2 regions of the Dietzia sp. oral taxon 368 genome follow, and region 1 is predicted to be linked to the other one. Evidence: predicted binding sites of a transcription regulator. Region 1 holds the regulator's gene; the other holds the start of a gene.

Evidence for each region. Region 1 encodes LexA, which represses DNA repair genes until DNA is damaged. Its sites were predicted from a motif close to CGAACANNTGTTCG; they were not measured.
Region 2: a site for LexA is predicted at 4,930-4,943, ahead of C3V38_RS01295 (HNH endonuclease signature motif containing protein). Genes of this name have one in related genera too.

Annotation. Positions count from the first base shown of each region.
Region 1 covers NZ_CP027238.1:3,124,549-3,132,778, forward strand. Annotated here, with positions in the region: gene hrpA (ATP-dependent RNA helicase HrpA) at 1-2,345, shown strand, start outside; gene nrdR (transcriptional regulator NrdR) at 2,401-2,856, opposite strand; gene C3V38_RS14610 (hypothetical protein) at 2,968-3,414, opposite strand; gene lexA (transcriptional repressor LexA) at 3,643-4,311, shown strand; gene hflX (GTPase HflX) at 4,383-5,834, opposite strand; gene dapF (diaminopimelate epimerase) at 5,849-6,778, opposite strand; gene C3V38_RS14630 (malate synthase G) at 6,898-8,230, shown strand, end outside.
Region 2 covers NZ_CP027238.1:261,897-270,126, reverse strand. Annotated here, with positions in the region: gene C3V38_RS01315 (ATP-dependent helicase) at 1-309, shown strand, start outside; gene C3V38_RS01310 (cation diffusion facilitator family transporter) at 380-1,318, shown strand; gene C3V38_RS01305 (DNA-formamidopyrimidine glycosylase family protein) at 1,322-2,197, shown strand; partial or broken gene C3V38_RS01300 (SDR family oxidoreductase) at 2,194-2,949, shown strand; gene C3V38_RS01295 (HNH endonuclease signature motif containing protein) at 2,991-4,883, opposite strand; gene pgi (glucose-6-phosphate isomerase) at 5,214-6,872, opposite strand; gene C3V38_RS01285 (DUF5701 family protein) at 6,924-7,619, shown strand; gene C3V38_RS01280 (chorismate mutase) at 7,629-7,910, opposite strand; gene C3V38_RS01275 (sodium:alanine symporter family protein) at 7,958-8,230, shown strand, end outside.

The DNA of each region.
Region 1 (8,230 bases):
TGGTGGTCGCCGCCCTCACCGTGCAGGACGTCCGGGAGCGGCCCGCCGAGGAGCGGGACAAGGCCGACCAGTTCCATCGTCGCTTCACCGACAAGACGTCCGATTTCCTGGGCCACCTCAACCTCTGGCGCTACCTCACCGAGCAGCGCCGCGAGCTCTCCGGCAGCGCGTTCCGCAAGATGTGCAAGGCGGAGTACCTGCACTGGCTCCGGATCCGCGAATGGCAGGACCTCAACACCCAACTGCGGAGCATGTGCCGCGAACGCGGCTGGCACCCGCCGTCCGGCCAGGCGTCCGAGGACGATCTGCACAAGGCGATCCTCACGGGCCTGCTCACCAATGTCGGCATGCGCGACGAGGACGCCCGCGAGTTCCGCGGAACCCGCGGCATCCGATTCCAGGTCTTCCCCGGCTCGGACCTGGCCCGGAAGCCACCCCGGTGGGTCATGGCTTCCGAGCTCGTAGAGACCTCACGGCTGTGGGCCCGCGACGTGGCGCGCATCGACCCCGCGTGGATCGAGCAGCTCGGCGGCCACCTCACCCGCACCCAGTACTCCGAACCACACTGGTCGGACGCCCGCGGCGCCGCCATGGCCTACGAGAAGGTCCTCCTGCTGGGCCTGACCGTCGTGGAGGCGCGCCGAGTGCTGCTGTCCCGGGTGGACACTCCCCTGGCGCGGGAAATGCTCGTCCGACACGGGATCGTCGAGGGCCGACTCGACACGCGCGTCCCGGTCATCCGCGAGAACGCCGAGGCCGTGGCGCAGGCGAGGGAGTTGGAGACCCGCAGCCGTCGCCGTGACCTGGTGATCGACGACGAGGCCCTGGTCGCGTTCTACCTCGAGCGGCTCCCCGGCGACATCACCTCCGGCCGTCACCTCGAGTCATGGTGGAAGAAGCGCGGCCACCGCGACCCGGACTCGATCCGGCTGACCCCCGCCGACATCCGGACCTCGGAGGCCGCCCCCGACGCGGGGGACTTCCCGCCGTTCTGGCAGCAGGGCGACCGACGATTCGAGCTGCGCTACGAGTTCGATCCGGGTGTCGCCGCCGACGGCATCACCGTCCGAATCCCGCTGCCTCAGCTGTCCTCGGTGACCACGGCCGGTTTCGAGTGGCTGGTCCCCGGTCTCCGCGAAGAGCTCTACACGGAGATGCTGCGCACCCTCCCCAAGTACCTCCGGCGGCTCTGCTCGCCGCCCGCGGAATACGCCGCCCTGCTCGCCCGGGACGTCACCCCGCGTTCGGCTCCTCTGCCGGTGGCCCTGGCACAGGCGCTGTCCGCCCGGATCGGCACGACGGTCGACCCCCGTGAGTTCGACCCCACGAAGCTCCCCGATCACCTGCGGACGCGGTTCGAGGTGGTCGACGGCGAGACGGTCGTCGCATCCGGGACCGACCTCGGGGCGCTGCGGACGCGTCTGCGGGACAAGGTGCGCGACACCCTCAACACCCGGCTCGTGCCGGACGACGGGCCGTTCCGACAGTGGAGTGCCGACACCATCGGGGATCTCGCCCCGTCGGTCACCGGCACGGTGGACGGCGTCGAGGTGACGGTCTACCCCGCCCTGCGCGTCGATGCGGACGGCATCCACCGGGTCGCGTGCGCGACGGAGGAGGAACGCCGGACCAGGCAGGCGTCGGCGGTACTCACACTGATCTCCACCGACCTCGTCTCCGCCTCGTCGATCCTGCGCGGCCGACCGGTCAAGCAGCGCCTGGCGCTGACCCAGTACCCGCACGGGGGCGTCGAGGCGTTGGTCTCGGACGCCGCGTTGGCTGCCTGCGGACGGATCATCGCCCGCCGCAAGGGCGCTCCGGTACTGACGGTCGCGGACTTCACCGAGCTGCGGAACGCCGCCAGGGCCGAGGTACCGGGGGCCGTGGCGTCGACGATCTCGGCGGCGGTACCGGCCCTGGTCTCGGCCCAGCGGGTGTTCGCGCGCGTGGCGGAGGTCCCGGCGGAGATCGCCGAAGCGGTGTCCCCGTCACTCGAATTCCTCGTGGGCAAGGGGTTCCTGGCGCGTCATCCGGTCGATGTCCTGCCACACCTGGAGCGCCATGTGAAGGCGGTCGGCGTCCGGCTCGACATGGCGGAGACGACTCCCGATCGGCACCGGCAGCTGACGGCGAGGTTGGCCCGGTCGGAGGAGACGGTGGAGGAGGCGTGCGCGGCCCTGCGCCGGCGACCGGGTGGCGCGCGCGCGTCACGCGAGCTGCGGTGGCTGCTGGCCGAGTACAGGGTGGGGCTGTTCGCGCAGTCCCTGGGTACGGCCCGCCCGGTTTCGGCCGAGCGGATCGAGAAGGCGGTGGCGTCGGCGCTCGCGCCCCGGGCCCGGCGCTGACCGCTCGCGTCGGCGGCTCGGGGCGGGCGCCGGCCGCCGCGGTGACTGAGCGGACTCAGCGGCTCGTGCGGCGGTCTTTCAGTGCGATGATCTCTCGTTCGAAGTCGTCGGCCGAACTGAACTGCTTGTAAACGGAGGCGAAGCGGAGGTAGGCGACTTCGTCGAGGTCCTGGAGGGGTCCGAGGATCGCGAGCCCGATCTCGTGTGCGGGCACCTCGGAGGCGCCACGTGCGCGGACGGCGTCCTCGACCTGCTGGGCGAGACGCCGTAGGGCGTCCTCGTCGACGGAGCGGCCCTGGCAGGCCCGGCGGACTCCGCGGACCACCTTATCGCGGCTGAAAGCCTCGGTGACGCCGTTGCGTTTGAGGACTGTCAGCAGAGGCGTCTCGAGCGTGGTGAAGCGGTGCCCGCATTCGGGGCACTCTCGGCGGCGCCGGATCGCCTGCCCCTCGTCGACCGACCGTGAATCGATCACCCGGGAGTCCTCGTTGTGGCATGTAGGGCAGTACATTCCCGTGTGGCCCTTCGTCGACCGGACTGCGCGCCTCCCGGGTCGTGGCCCACGGGACGCGGGGACGATTGACCACCGTCCCCGGCTCATTCTAGGAGGCCCGGGTGCCTGTCACGCGTAGGCGGGCCCGCCGAGGAACGCCACGGCCAGGAGCATGATCACCCCGAAGACGATGCCGCAGGCCAGAAGTGCCCACGCGGGCACGTCGTCGACGACACAGGCCGGGGCCGGTGCCTCGATGCGGCAGGCGCGCACTTGATCGGCCGACACCGGACGGGTCCTGTCGGCCAGCCTCGGGGTGGGCATCCGCGAGGCCGTCGGCGCCAGGGCGGGGCGGCGGTCTGCGGGCGCGCCACGGCGGGGCGCGGCGGCGTCGTGCCGACCCACCGGCCGTGCGCCGGGCCGGGTCACGCCGCGTCCGCGAGTCCGCGGATCCGCGGCCGGGTTGGCGTTGACGCCGTGATCCACGCGGTGCATCGAAGCGCGGTGCTCCGCCGGGCAGATCTCCGTCCACCGCACCGTGGAGTCGGTGTGCGAGTGCAGCTCCAGAACGGTCATGTCCACTCCCTGCTCGATACGATGTGCGAAAGGCGTTCGCACATCCGTATGGATTGCTCAGTACATCTGTTCGAATTTGAACACGTCTAGAGTTGTATCACGCGACTCCGACACGATCACCATTCCGCGGTGAAATTCTTCGAACGTGTGTGTGGCGATCCCCGTTCCGGGGTTATAGGGTGTACACAGATGACGACGTCGAACATCCATTCGCCGAAGGGACCCGCCATGCCGAAGCCCGACTTCGACTCACTGACAGACCGCCAGAAGAGTGTGTTGCTGCACATCCACGACACGGTCAAGGAGCGCGGCTACCCCCCGAGCATCCGCGAGATCGGTGACGCCGTGGGACTGCAGTCGACATCGTCGGTCGCCCATCAGTTACGAACTCTGGAGAAGAAGGGCTTCCTGACCCGGGACCCGCACAAGCCGCGCGCGGTCGACGTGCACGGTGTCCCGGGGCAGAAGACCCGCGGTCGCCGGTCCCCGACCAGCGAGGTCCGTCGCCCTAGCGGGGCGGTCGAGCCCGTCTATGTCCCGGTCCTCGGTCGGATCGCGGCGGGTGGACCCATCCTCGCCGAGCAGGCCGTGGAGGAGGTCTTCCCCCTCCCGTCCGACCTCGTCGGGTCCGGAGATCTGTTCATGCTCCGGGTCGTCGGTGAGTCGATGATCGACGCGGCGATCTGCGACGGCGACTACGTCGTGGTGCGGCGGCAGAACGTCGCGGACAACGGCGAGATCGTCGCCGCGATGATCGACGGCGAGGCGACCGTGAAAACGTTCCGCAAGGACTCCTCCGGGGTCTGGTTGCTGCCCCACAACCCGTCCTTCAGTCCCATCCCGGGCGAGCACGCCACGATCCTCGGCAAGGTCGTGACGGTGTTCCGAAAGCTCTGAGCCGCGCTCGATGACGAGAACGCCGCCTGTCCCACGATCGGATCAGGCGGCGTTCTCGTCGTTCCAGCGGGTCAGGCGGCTCCGTTGCGCGTGCCACCATCCGTGACGAACTCGCCGAGCTCACCGGCCACCGAAGCGGGCAGCCGCACCACCATCCGCGTCCCGCGGTCGGTGTGCTCCTCCTCGACCACCGCGCCCTCGGTGTGGACCCGTGCGACCACGTCACCTCGGGTATACGGGACCTCGAGAGTCACCTCCCTGTCCCCGGACGCCACGATCTGCACGATTCGTTCGAGCAGCTCGTCGAGGCCCTGCCCGGTGGCCGCGGAGACGAAGACCGCGTCCGGCAACGCGTGGTGCAGCTCCGTGAGCACAACCGGGTCGGCCGCGTCGATCTTGTTGATAACCAGCAGCTCCCGCGGGCGTTCGGCGTTCTGCTCCTCGACCACCTCGTTGATCACCTTGCGAACCGCATCGATCTGGCGGAGCGGGAACGCGTCGGACCCGTCGACCACGTGCAGCAACAGTTCGGAATCGACGACCTCCTCAAGCGTCGACCGGAACGCCTCGACCAACTGCGTGGGCAGGTGTCGGACGAAGCCGACCGTGTCGGTGAACACGACCGACCGTCCGTCGGGGAGGTCGGCGCGGCGGGTGGTGGGATCGAGAGTGGCGAACAGTGCGTTCTGTACGAGGACGCCGGCGCCGGTGATCCTGTTCAGTAGACTCGACTTTCCGGCGTTGGTGTAGCCTGCGATCGCGATGGACGGAACCGGCGTGGCTCTCCTGCGGTAGCGCTTGGTGTCGCGGGACTGCTTCATCCCCTTGATCTCGCGACGTAGCCGCGCCATCCGCTCGCGGATCCGGCGCCTGTCCGTCTCGATCTTGGTCTCACCGGGGCCTCGCAGGCCGACACCGCCGTTACTGCCGGCCCGTCCACCCGCCTGCCGGGAGAGCGACTCGCCCCACCCGCGGAGGCGGGGGAGCATGTACTCCATCTGGGCGAGGGTCACCTGGGCCTTACCCTCGCGGCTTGTCGCATGCTGGGCGAAGATGTCGAGGATCAACGCCGTCCGGTCGATGACCTTGACGTTGACCGCCTTCTCCAGAGCCAGGAGCTGGCCCGGGGTGAGCTCGCCATCGCAGATCACGGTGTCGGCGCCCGTCGCGGCGATGACGTCCTTGAGGACGCTCACCTTCCCGGAACCGATGAACGTCGCCGCATCCGGCTTGTCGCGTCGTTGGATCAGGGCGTCGCAGACCTCCGCGCCCGCCGTCTCGGCTAGCTGGGCGAGTTCCGCCATCGCGGCATCGGCCTGGGCTGCGGACCCCTCGGTCCACACGCCCACGAGTACGACCCGCTCCAGGCGGAGCTGACGGTACTCGGCGTCGTTGACGTCCTGGAGTTCGGTGGACAGACCCGCCACCCGGCGCAGAAAGGATCTCTCCTCGAGCTGCAGTTCGCCGATAGATGGATCGAGGTCTCGTGTCGGCCGGTCAGCGGCCGTGTGATCGATAGTCATTCTCCGGCATCATCTCACATCGGAGCCGTCCGTGTCCCCTGTGCGGGCGTGTGATATGCACCGCCGTGGAACCGGCCGGCGGCGACGAGAGCGGACGGGCCGGTGAGGGCGGAACCGCTCTCGGTCAGGGTCACCCCGACCTCGCCGCCGGGCACCGACACGACGACGTCTCCCGTACCGCGACCGGCATCGGCGAGGGCCGCCACCGCCGTCGCGACGATCCCGGTCCCGCACGACATCGTCTCGCCGGCCCCCCGCTCGTGGACGCGCATGGCCACTCGGCCGTCGGACAGGGGCGTCGCGATCTCCACGTTGACGCCGTGCGGGAAGAAGTCGCGGTCGAACACCGGGGGATCCCCGACCGGCAGGGTGGCCAGGGTCGCGGCGTCCAATCCGGGGACGACACAGGCCAGGTGGGGATTGCCCATGTCGACGGCCACTCCCGCGAAGGTGCGGCCACCGAGCTCTGTCGAGGACAGCCCGAGCAACCGCGGCTCCCCCATGTCGACCCGGACGGTGGCGTCGTCACCCGAACGGGAGACGATCGTCGCGGGCCGGGGCCCGGAACGTGTGCCGATCGCGATGGTCCCGGCCTCGGATCGCCCCGTGGCGACGAGGGCGTGCGCGAACACCCGGACACCGTTGCCGCACATCTCCGCGATCGAACCGTCGGCGTTGCGGTAGTCCATGAACCAGTCCGAGGCACCCACCCCGTCCGGGAGCGCGGGGAGCACTCCACGATCGACGAGAGCACCTGCGGTGGCGATCCTGAGGATCCCGTCGGCGCCGATTCCACCGCGACGATGACAGAGCGCTCGGACCAGAGCCTCGTCGAGATTCAGCACCGCGTCATCGTCGGGCAGGATCACGAAGTCGTTGAGCGTGCCGTGGCCCTTGAGGAAGGAGATGCCGTCGGTGCTCGACGGCGTGTGGTCCGGAGTCATGACGCGATCGTACTCGCGGCGGGATCGGCGTTCCGCACTGCGGAAATGACGGATGAAGCGCCGTGACGAGGACATTAGAGTCGGTCGGGAGAACGATCCCCTACCTGAGGAGAGCATCGATGTCCGAACGCATCACCGTCGGCGGTATCCAGGTCGACGAGGTCCTCTACGACTTCGTCAACACGCAGGCGATTCCGGGCACCGGGGTCGACCCCGACGCGTTCTGGGCCGGTGCGTCCGAGATCTTCGCCGACCTCGCTCCCCGGAACCGCGAGCTGCTCGCCGCGCGCGACGACCTGCAGTCGAAGATTGACGCGTGGCACCACGAGAACCCGGCGCCGATCGATCAGGCCGCCTACAAGGCGTTCCTTCAGGAGATCGGCTACCTGGTGCCGGAGCCCGGATCGGTCTCGGTGACCACGGAGAACGTCGACGCGGAGATCGCTACGGTCGCCGGGCCGCAGCTGGTCGTCCCGGTCACGAACGCGCGGTTCGCCATCAACGCCGGGAACGCCCGGTGGGGTTCGCTCTATGACGCCCTCTACGGAACCGATGCCATCCCGGAGACCGACGGCGCCGAGCAGGGCGATTCCTACAACAAGGTCCGTGGAGACAAGGTGATCGCCTGGGCGCGCGAGTTTCTCGACGACGCGGCACCGCTGGCCTCCGGCAGCCATGTCGGGACCACCGGGTACGCGGTCGTGGACGGCGCGCTCCGGGTCACCCTCGCGGACGGGGGGACCACCGGGCTGGCCGATCCTGAGAAGTTCGTCGGGTACCTCGGCGATGCCGCCAGGCCCTCTTCGGTGCTGCTGCGCAATAACGGCCTGCACATCGACATCCAGATCGACCCGGACTCCCCCATCGGCTCGACTGACGCGGCCGGTGTCAAGGACGTGGTCCTCGAGTCCGCCGTCACCACCATCATGGATTTCGAGGACTCAGTCGCCGCCGTCGACGCCGAGGACAAGACGCTCGGCTACCGCAACTGGCTGGGCCTCATGAAGGGCGACCTGTCGGAGGAGATCAGCAAGGGCGGCAAGTCGTTCACCCGCGTCCTCAACGACGACCGTGTGTACACCTCTCCCGACGGCTCCGGCGAGGTCCGCCTCCACGGCCGGTCGATGCTGTTCGTCCGCAACGTCGGCCATCTCATGACGAACCCGGCGGTCCTGGACGCCGAGGGCGAGGAGATGCCCGAGGGCATTCTCGACGCGCTGATCACCGCGCTGGCGGGCATGCACGGCATCGCGGAGGGCAACGAGCGCGGTAACAGCCGCACCGGGTCGATCTACATCGTCAAGCCGAAGCAGCACGGGCCGGAGGAGGTCGCGTTCACCACCGAGTTGTTCGGTCGCGTCGAGAAGCTCCTCGGCCTGCCGACCAACACCCTGAAGGTCGGCATCATGGACGAGGAGCGCCGCACGTCGGTGAACCTCGCCGCCTGCATCG
Region 2 (8,230 bases), 540 kb from region 1:
GACGCAGCGGCCACGGGCGGCTCGGGTCACCGGCCCGGTCGGAAGGCGGGCGCGCTCGTGGTTCTGGTCGACGGGATCTGCGTGCTGTTCGTCGAGCGCGGCGGACGCACCGTCCTCATCTTCGACGACCGCGCCGGTGCGGTGCCTCTCGCCGCGGGCGCGCTCGTCGACGCCGTCCGCTCGGGAGCGGTCGGTCCGTTGACCGTCACCACTCTCGGCGGCGAGCCCGTGCACGGCTCTCCACACGCCGCCGCGTTCGAGGCGGCGGGCTTCGGCATCACCCCCAAGGGGGTGCGCATCCGGCGCTGACGCCCTTGAGACCCCACGCCCGATTAGTTAGAATATGCGCATTGGTGCATATGTCAGAGGGGGTAGCCGGATGGGAGTGGGTCACGCGCACGGTGCACACGGCTCGGGGCACACCCACGCTCGTCCCGCCGGACATGCCGGTGGGCGCCACCGCGCCAGGCTGGCGATCGCGTTCGCACTGACGGCAGCGTTCTTCGTCGTCGAACTGGTCGCCGGCCTGCTCTCCGGCTCCCTCGCCCTGCTCTCCGACGCCGGCCACATGGGGGCAGACGTCGTCGCTCTCGGTGCGGCTCTCCTCGCGACGATCATCGCCACCCGTCCCGACTCCACCGGCCGGCGAACGTTCGGCCGCTACCGCGTGGAGATCTTCGCCTCCGGCCTCGCCGTGCTCATCATGCTCGGAATGGGCGTGTACGTTCTGGTCGAGGCGCTCGGCCGCCTCGGCTCCGATACGCCCGTCGCCACCGGGACGATGCTCGTCGTCGGCGTGCTCGGCCTGGTCGTCAACGTCATCTCCCTCCTGCTGCTCCGTGGCGGGTCCGACGAGAGCCTCGCGGTACGTGGCGCCTACCTCGAGGTCCTCGCCGACGCCGCCGGGTCGGTCGGGGTGATCGCGGCCGCGCTGCTGATACGTACCACCGGGTCGACGGTCTGGGACCTCGTGGTGGCCGCGGCGATCGCGGTGTTCATCGTGGTCCGCGCGGTGGCGCTCGGCCGGCAGGTCCTCGCAGTCCTCGCCCAGCACGCCCCGGCCGGTGTTGAACCCGCCGCGGTCGAGGCCCAGCTCGGCGTCCTGCGCGACGTGAAGGAGGTGCACGACCTCCACCTCTGGACACTCACGTCCGGGATGGACGTGGGGACCGTCCATCTGGTCGTCGCCCCGGACGCGGACCACGCCGAGGTGCTCGACGATGCCCGACGTGTCCTGTTCGACGAGCACGGGATCGAGCACGTGACCGTGCAGATCGAGACCGCGGGCGTCGGCGGCTGCCGCGAACTGGGGTGGTGAGCCGTGCCCGAGGGAGACACGGTCCACCGCGCGGCCACGCGGGTTGACGCCGCACTCGCCGGGCGGACCCTGGACCGGGGCGAACTCCGGGTGCCGAGGTTCGCCGCGGTCGACCTGCGCGGGAGGACCGTGAAGGCTGCCCGGTCGCGGGGCAAGCACCTCTTCGTCGACATCGGGCCCGACGACCAGGGGCGTGACCCCGTCACCCTCCACCTCCACCTCAAGATGGAGGGCCGGGTCCTCGTGCTCCGCGCCGGGGAGAGGTGGCGGTTCCCCGCACACACCGCCCGGCTCGTCCTGCGCGCGGACGACGTCGAGGTGGTGGGGACCGAACTCGGTTTCCTGCGCGCCCTGTCGCCCGCCGAAGCCGACGTCGCTGTCGAGCACCTCGGGCCCGACCTCCTCGGTGCCGACTGGGATCCGGCGGCCAGCGTGGCCGAGGTCGTGCGGCGCATCGAGGAACGTCCCACCCGCACCATCGGCGAGGCGCTCCTCGACCAGCGCAACCTCGCGGGCATCGGCACCGTCTACCGCGCCGAGTTGTGTTTCGTGCGGGGAGTGGACCCGCGCGATCCCGTCGAGACGGTCCGGGATCTCCCGGCGATGGTGAGGCTCGCACGCAGGATGTTGGTGGCGAACGCCGACCGTGTCGTCCGGGTGACCACGGGCGAGGCCCGGCGTGGTCGCGAGTTGTGGGTGTACGGCCGCGACGGCAAACCGTGCAGACGGTGCGGGACCGAGGTGGAGACCTTCCGCCTCGGCGGCCTCGCGAACCCCGATGAGCCGAGTGATTCGCTCGACCGCATCGCGTACCGCTGCCCGTCCTGCCAGCCGAGCCGTGCCACACTGGGCGCATCGCCAACTGAGGAGAACTCGTGACCGACCGCAAGACGATCCTGATCACCGGGGCCAGCTCCGGGCTCGGCGAGGGTATGGCCCGCCGCTGGGCGGCGCACGGCAAGAACCTGGCACTGTGCGCACGGCGTCTCGACCGCCTCGAGGAGCTGCGCGCCGAGCTGGTGGCCGCCAACCCGTCGATCACCGTCGCCGTTCGCGAGCTTGATGTGGCCGACGGGTAGGCGGTGGAGCGGGTCTTCCGCGAGCTGGACGCGGAGCTCGGTGGGATCGACAGGTTCGTGCTCAACGCCGGGCTGGGCAAGGGCGCTTCTATCGGCACGGGCAAGGCGCACGCCAATCGCGAGACCGCGATGGTGAACGTGATCGGCACTCTCAACCAGGCCGAGGCGGCGACTCAGCTGCTGCTCGCGCGAGGGGAGGGGCACCTGGTGTTCATCTCGTCTGTGAGTGCGCTGCGGGGGATGCCCAAGGCGCAGAACACGTACGGCGCCACCAAGGCTTTCGTCTCGTCCCTGGCGCAGGGGATGTACGCCGAACTCGACAGCGCCGGAAGCCGTATCAAGGTGACGGACATCCTCCCCGGTTACATCCGCACGGACATCAACCGATCGGTGAAGACCGCGCTGATGACGGAGTTCGACGAAGGCGTCGACGCGCTGGTCAAGACGATCGATGCGGAGCCCGTCCGCGCGCTCGTCCCGGCCAAGCCCTGGAAGGTGATCGGCCCGCTGCTCACGCTGCTCCCGGAGAAGGTCAGCCGCCGCTTCGTCTGAGGTCGCCGCGGAATCATCTCGAGCTTGCACTTCCACCCGCCTTAGAAGGGTGGTGGTGGTTGGAGGAGTTCGTCGAGGTGTTGGTGGAGGGCGTGGAGGATGGCTTTTTCCAGGGTGCTGTCGGTGGGTTTGTTGCGTTCCCACCAGCGGCTGGCCGCGGCGGGGGTCATACGCTCACGCGGGGCCGGGCCCGGGGCCGTGTTCGAGTCCGGACCCGCGTTCGGGTCTGGGGCGGTCTCGGCTGCCTCGGCGCCGGTGTCGGGTGGCGGCGAGGTCGGTGCGGCGTCGGTGGCTTCGGCGGCGTTGCGGGCGGCGGTGCGGGCGCGTTCGCGGGCCAGGCGTTGGGCGCGGCGGGCGAAGTAGGTCGCCTCGTCCAGGACCCCGGCCCCGTAGACGGGGCTGGGGTTGCGGCGTTGCTGACGCGCCCAGGCATCGGCCTCGTCGCGTTGTTGTTCGCGTCGGTACTGGGCCAGCGGCCCGTCGGGGCGGGTGAGCATGACGGTGCCGTCGGGGGTGGTCACGATTAAGGTGCCGTCGGGCTGGAGCTTGTAGGTCCAGTCGGAGAACGTTTTGAACCGGTGATGGCGCCGGCATTGGGCCACCAGGTTCGCCTCGATGGTCAGGCCACCGGCGGCGGGGTCGGCGTGGTTGAACGGCACCACATGATCCAGGTCACAATCATCAGCGGGGATCGCGCATCCGGGGTGGCGGCAGGTGCCGTCGCGGAGCCGGACCCGGCGCGCCAACTGGGCACTCGGCCGATATCTCAGGGCCGCATCTGTGTCGTCGGCGGCGCCGATGTGCGGGTCGACCTGCTCGAACGAGGCCCCATCCGAGGTGGCGAGCATCTCCAGCAGGGTCTGCAGGGCCGCTTCGCCGGTGCGGGTGAACTCCACTCGGGCGCCGTGTTCGTCGCGGCCGTTGTCTCCGGTGGCGATGACGGTGACCTTCGGCCGCAACACCGGAGCCCGACCGCCCGCGGTGGCGGGCGCGCCCGCGGCGCCGTGAGCGTCATTGGACGTGTCGGCAGCGTCGGGGTGGGTGGGGGTGTCGCCGCAGATCAGGGACATCAGGGCGTCGGCGCGGCGTTCGGCTGTGGAGTAGTTCGGCTCCGGCTCGTCCGGGTCGGTATCGGGGTCGGCGGTCCGCGCGGCAGCAGCGGCGGTGGCGTCGTCGTCGGCGGCCTGGTGTTCGGCGACGCGTTGGTCGAGGGCTTCGGCCAACACGGCGGCTTCCTCGGTGGCCAGCAGGGCGGAGACGGTGGACATGCCGTCGACGCCTTTGCCGATGCGCACGCCGCGGGTGCGGCTGGCGTCTTCTTTGCGCAGGCGGATGGCGTCGGGGTCGTGGCGGCCGATGACGGCATCGATCTCATCGCGTAGGGCTTTGTCGCCCAGCCGGATACCGGCGGCGATGCCGTTCAGGTAGTCGTCGACGACCTGGCGTTGGACCTGCTCGAGGACATCACCGCGGACGGTGGCCATCTGCCGGGCGAGTAGTTCGGCGACGCGTTGTTCCATCAGCCCGGCGGCCATGGCCTCCAGGATGGCCGGGTAGCGGGTGTGTAGTTCCCAGGAGAAGGACAGCATCTTCTCCGCGCGCCTGGCGGAGATGGACATCGCCGCTACCACATAGCCGGCCGCAGCGACGAGGCCGTCAACCACGGCGTGGCCGGGGCGGGCCTCGTGACTGCCGTCGATACCGTGCCCGTACTCGCGCCAGCACTCCTGCAGCAGGGCGTAGCAGGCGACCAGGCGCTGCGCGGCCGCGCGGTTCTCGGTCGCCCAGCCGTCCCGCGCCGCCGCCGTCAACCCCGTCAACGCCGCGGCAGCGCCGTCACCGGACGAGCCGACAGAACCGGACGAGCCAGTGGAGCCGGCAGGGCCGGAAGAGGACGCGGAGCCACCGGCCGTGCGCTCGGGATCGCCGTCCATGCCCCACCCCCCGTGGTCGACCGTGCGGCCGTGCCGCGCCATGTCTCGAATACGTGTTCTATTCTACGTCCACGTGTTCGACACCACAAGAGGTACGTGTCAGGCGAAGGCGGCGACAGTGCGTTGGGAGATTCTGGGCGGTGACGAGGGCCGACGGCCAACAGGGGAGAGGGTTCGCGGACCCGCGCGCGGCGCGGGACACGCCGGTGCGAGCCGGGGTCGCCCGCGGTGAAGAGCTGGCCGGTGGTTCGGCCGGCCGGAACTACGGCAGCGCCGGCCGGAACTACGGCAGCGCTGGCCGGGCCCACGGCAGCGCCGGCCGGGCCGGCGTCAGCGCCGCCCGCGGGCCTCTCGGTAGATCTCGACGAGTGAGTCCGTGGAGGAGTCGAAGCCCGGCTCGGGGTGGGTCTCGGCGGTGAGGGCGGAGAGGAGCTCACCGGCCTGTGCCTTACCCAGTTCGACGCCCCACTGGTCGAACGCGTTGATGCCGAGAATCGCCGCCTGGGTGAACACGATGTGCTCGTACAGCGCGATGAGCTGGCCCACGACGCTCGGGGACAGGGACGGCGCGAGGATCGTCGTCGAGGGCCGGTTGCCGGGCATGACCTTGTGCGGGGCGAGGGCGGGATCGACGCCGTCGGCGAGGACCTCCTCCTCGGTCTTGCCAAACGCCAGGACCCGCGACTGGGCGAAGAGGTTGGCCATGAGCATGTCGTGCATCGAGACGGGTTCCGCTGAGCCGGGGACGTCGGCGGCCAGGTCCGCGGCCGGCCGTGCCACGCCGATGAAGTCGACGGGCACGAGCTGGGTGCCCTGGTGGAGCAGCTGGAAGAAGGCGTGCTGTCCGTTCGTGCCGGGCTCGCCCCAGTAGACCTCGCCGGTCGGATAAGTAACGTCCGAACCGTCGAGGCGCACGGACTTGCCGAGGGACTCCATGGTGAGCTGCTGCAGGTAGGCGGGGAACCGGTGGAGGTCCTGGGAGTAGGGGATGACGGCCTTGGACTGCGCGCCGAGGAAGCACGTGTACCAGATCCCGAGCAGCGCCATGAGGACCGGCGCGTTGTGCTCGGGCGCCTCGGTCGCGAAGTGCAGATCCATGGTGTGGAAGCCCTCGAGCATCTCGACGAACGCCGCCGGGCCCGCCGTGATCATCACCGACAGGCCGATCGCGGAAGACACCGAGTAGCGGCCGCCGACCCAGTCCCAGAAACCGAACATGTTGTCCGGGGCGATGCCGAAGTCGGCCACCTTGTCCGCGGCGGTCGACACAGCGACGAAGTGAGAGGCGATCGCGTCCTCCGACCTCAGGGCCTCGATGAAGTGCCGCCGCGCCGCATGCGCGTTGGCCATCGTCTCCTGCGTGGTGAACGTCTTGGAGGCGACCACGACCAGTGTGGTGGCCGGATTGATCTCGGCGAGGGTGGCGGTGAGGTCCGCAGGGTCGACGTTCGAGACGTAGCGCGCGCGGATCCCGGCGGTCTGGAGATCGCGTAGCGCGGCGTCCACCATCACCGGGCCGAGGTCCGAGCCGCCGATGCCGATGTTGACCACCGTGTCGATCCGCTCGCCCGTGTACCCGGTCCACTCGCCCGAGCGGACGCGGTCGGCGAGATCGGTCATGCGCGCCAGGACCGCGTGGACGTCGGCCACCACGTCGGAGCCGTCGACGACGAGCTCGGCATCGGCCGGGAGCCTGAGCGCCGTGTGGAGGACGGACCGGTCCTCGGTCGTGTTGATGCGGTCGCCCCGGAACATTGCCGCTCGCTGCGCCGGAAGCCTGGCGGCGTGGGCCAGTTCGGTGAGGGCGTGCAGGATCTCGTCGGTGACCAGGTGCTTGGACAGGTCCACGTGCAGGTCGCCCGCCGTGACCGACATCCGGCGACCGCGTTCGGGATCGGCGTCGAACAACTCGCGCAACGTCACCTCGCCGATCGAGGGGACCAGACCCTCGACCGCTGCCCACTGCTCCGTCGTGCTGATGTCGGTCATGGCTGCGAGATTAGCCGGGAATACGAACGCGCTGCCCACTGTTCAGGGGATGTGACCCCCGTAACTCCAGCCGATTCTGCACCGGCCTTCCCCATCGCCTCCTCTGTTACCGCGCAGGCCGAGCGCCTCGTCGCACTCCGCGTGCCGGAGTTCGCCGGGATCGGTGCCGATCAGCTGCGGGACCACGCCCGCACGCTGGTCGCCGAATCCGGTGACGGGCGGGACGAAGGCGGAGCAGTTCTGGCCGTCCACCCCTCACTCCTGTCGGCCGCGCGACTGGCCGCCCTCATGCGCCGCGACGGGAAGGCGGGCTTCGTCGTCGTCGACATGACCGACCTCGCCGACTTCACACCCACCGACGACATCACACTCCCCGACGCGCCGCTGTACCTTCTCGACGACGTCACCCGCGGTGACGACATGCTGGACTGGACCCCCACCGACGCGCACGCGGAACTGACCGCCCGCGGACGCACACCGCTGACCGTCTCCGAGGGGATCAGCTGGGTCCTGCAGCAACCCGACGCGCTCGAGCCGGGCGCGTGCTTCATGTGCATCGGCTCGCGCAAACCCAAGCCGACCGGCGGGCTCGACTCCCGCACTCCCGCGCTGTGGATCAGCGGCGGCACCGGACGCGACGGCAAGGAGAACAAGGGCGCGCCCAAGGTGGGGTGGTGCTGGGCGGGCAACCACCACACATGGCTGGGCTTCGCGTCGACGTCCGGCAGGCGGGGACCGGTTCAATAGGCGGGTCGCCTAGTACCCCAACCGGCCGCGGCCCAGGCGGAGGAGCATCCCGGCGAGCGTCTGGCCCTCCTCGCCGAGGGATGCGAAGCGCTCGTAGACCTTGAGCTCGCGCGTGTGCACGAGCTTGGTGCCGCCCGACTGCATACGCGTGCGGCCGATGCGGCGGGAGATCTCGCTGCGGCGGGTGATGGCGTCGAGGATCTCGGCGTCCAGACGGTCGATCTCCAGCCGCAGTTCCTGGATCTCGGCCTCGGACAGCGGATCGTCGGTGCCGGCGGGGTCGGTGCTCATGGAGCGAATTATCCCACTGCACCCCGGCGCGACCGAACAACCGTCTAATGTTTGCGCCCGTGGAAGAAATCAACACGTTTCTCGCCGACATCGGATCGGTGATCTGGGGGCCGTTCGTCCTCATCCCGCTGCTGCTGGGCACCGGCCTTTTCCTCACCATCCGACTGCGGGCGTTGCAGTTCCGCAAGCTCGCCCCCGCGCTGCGGCTCGGCCTGGTCAAGCGGAAGGACGACGGCGGCGAGGGCGACATCTCGCAGTACCAGGCGCTCACCACGGCGCTGGCGGCCACGGTCGGCGTCGGCAATATCGTCGGCGTCGCC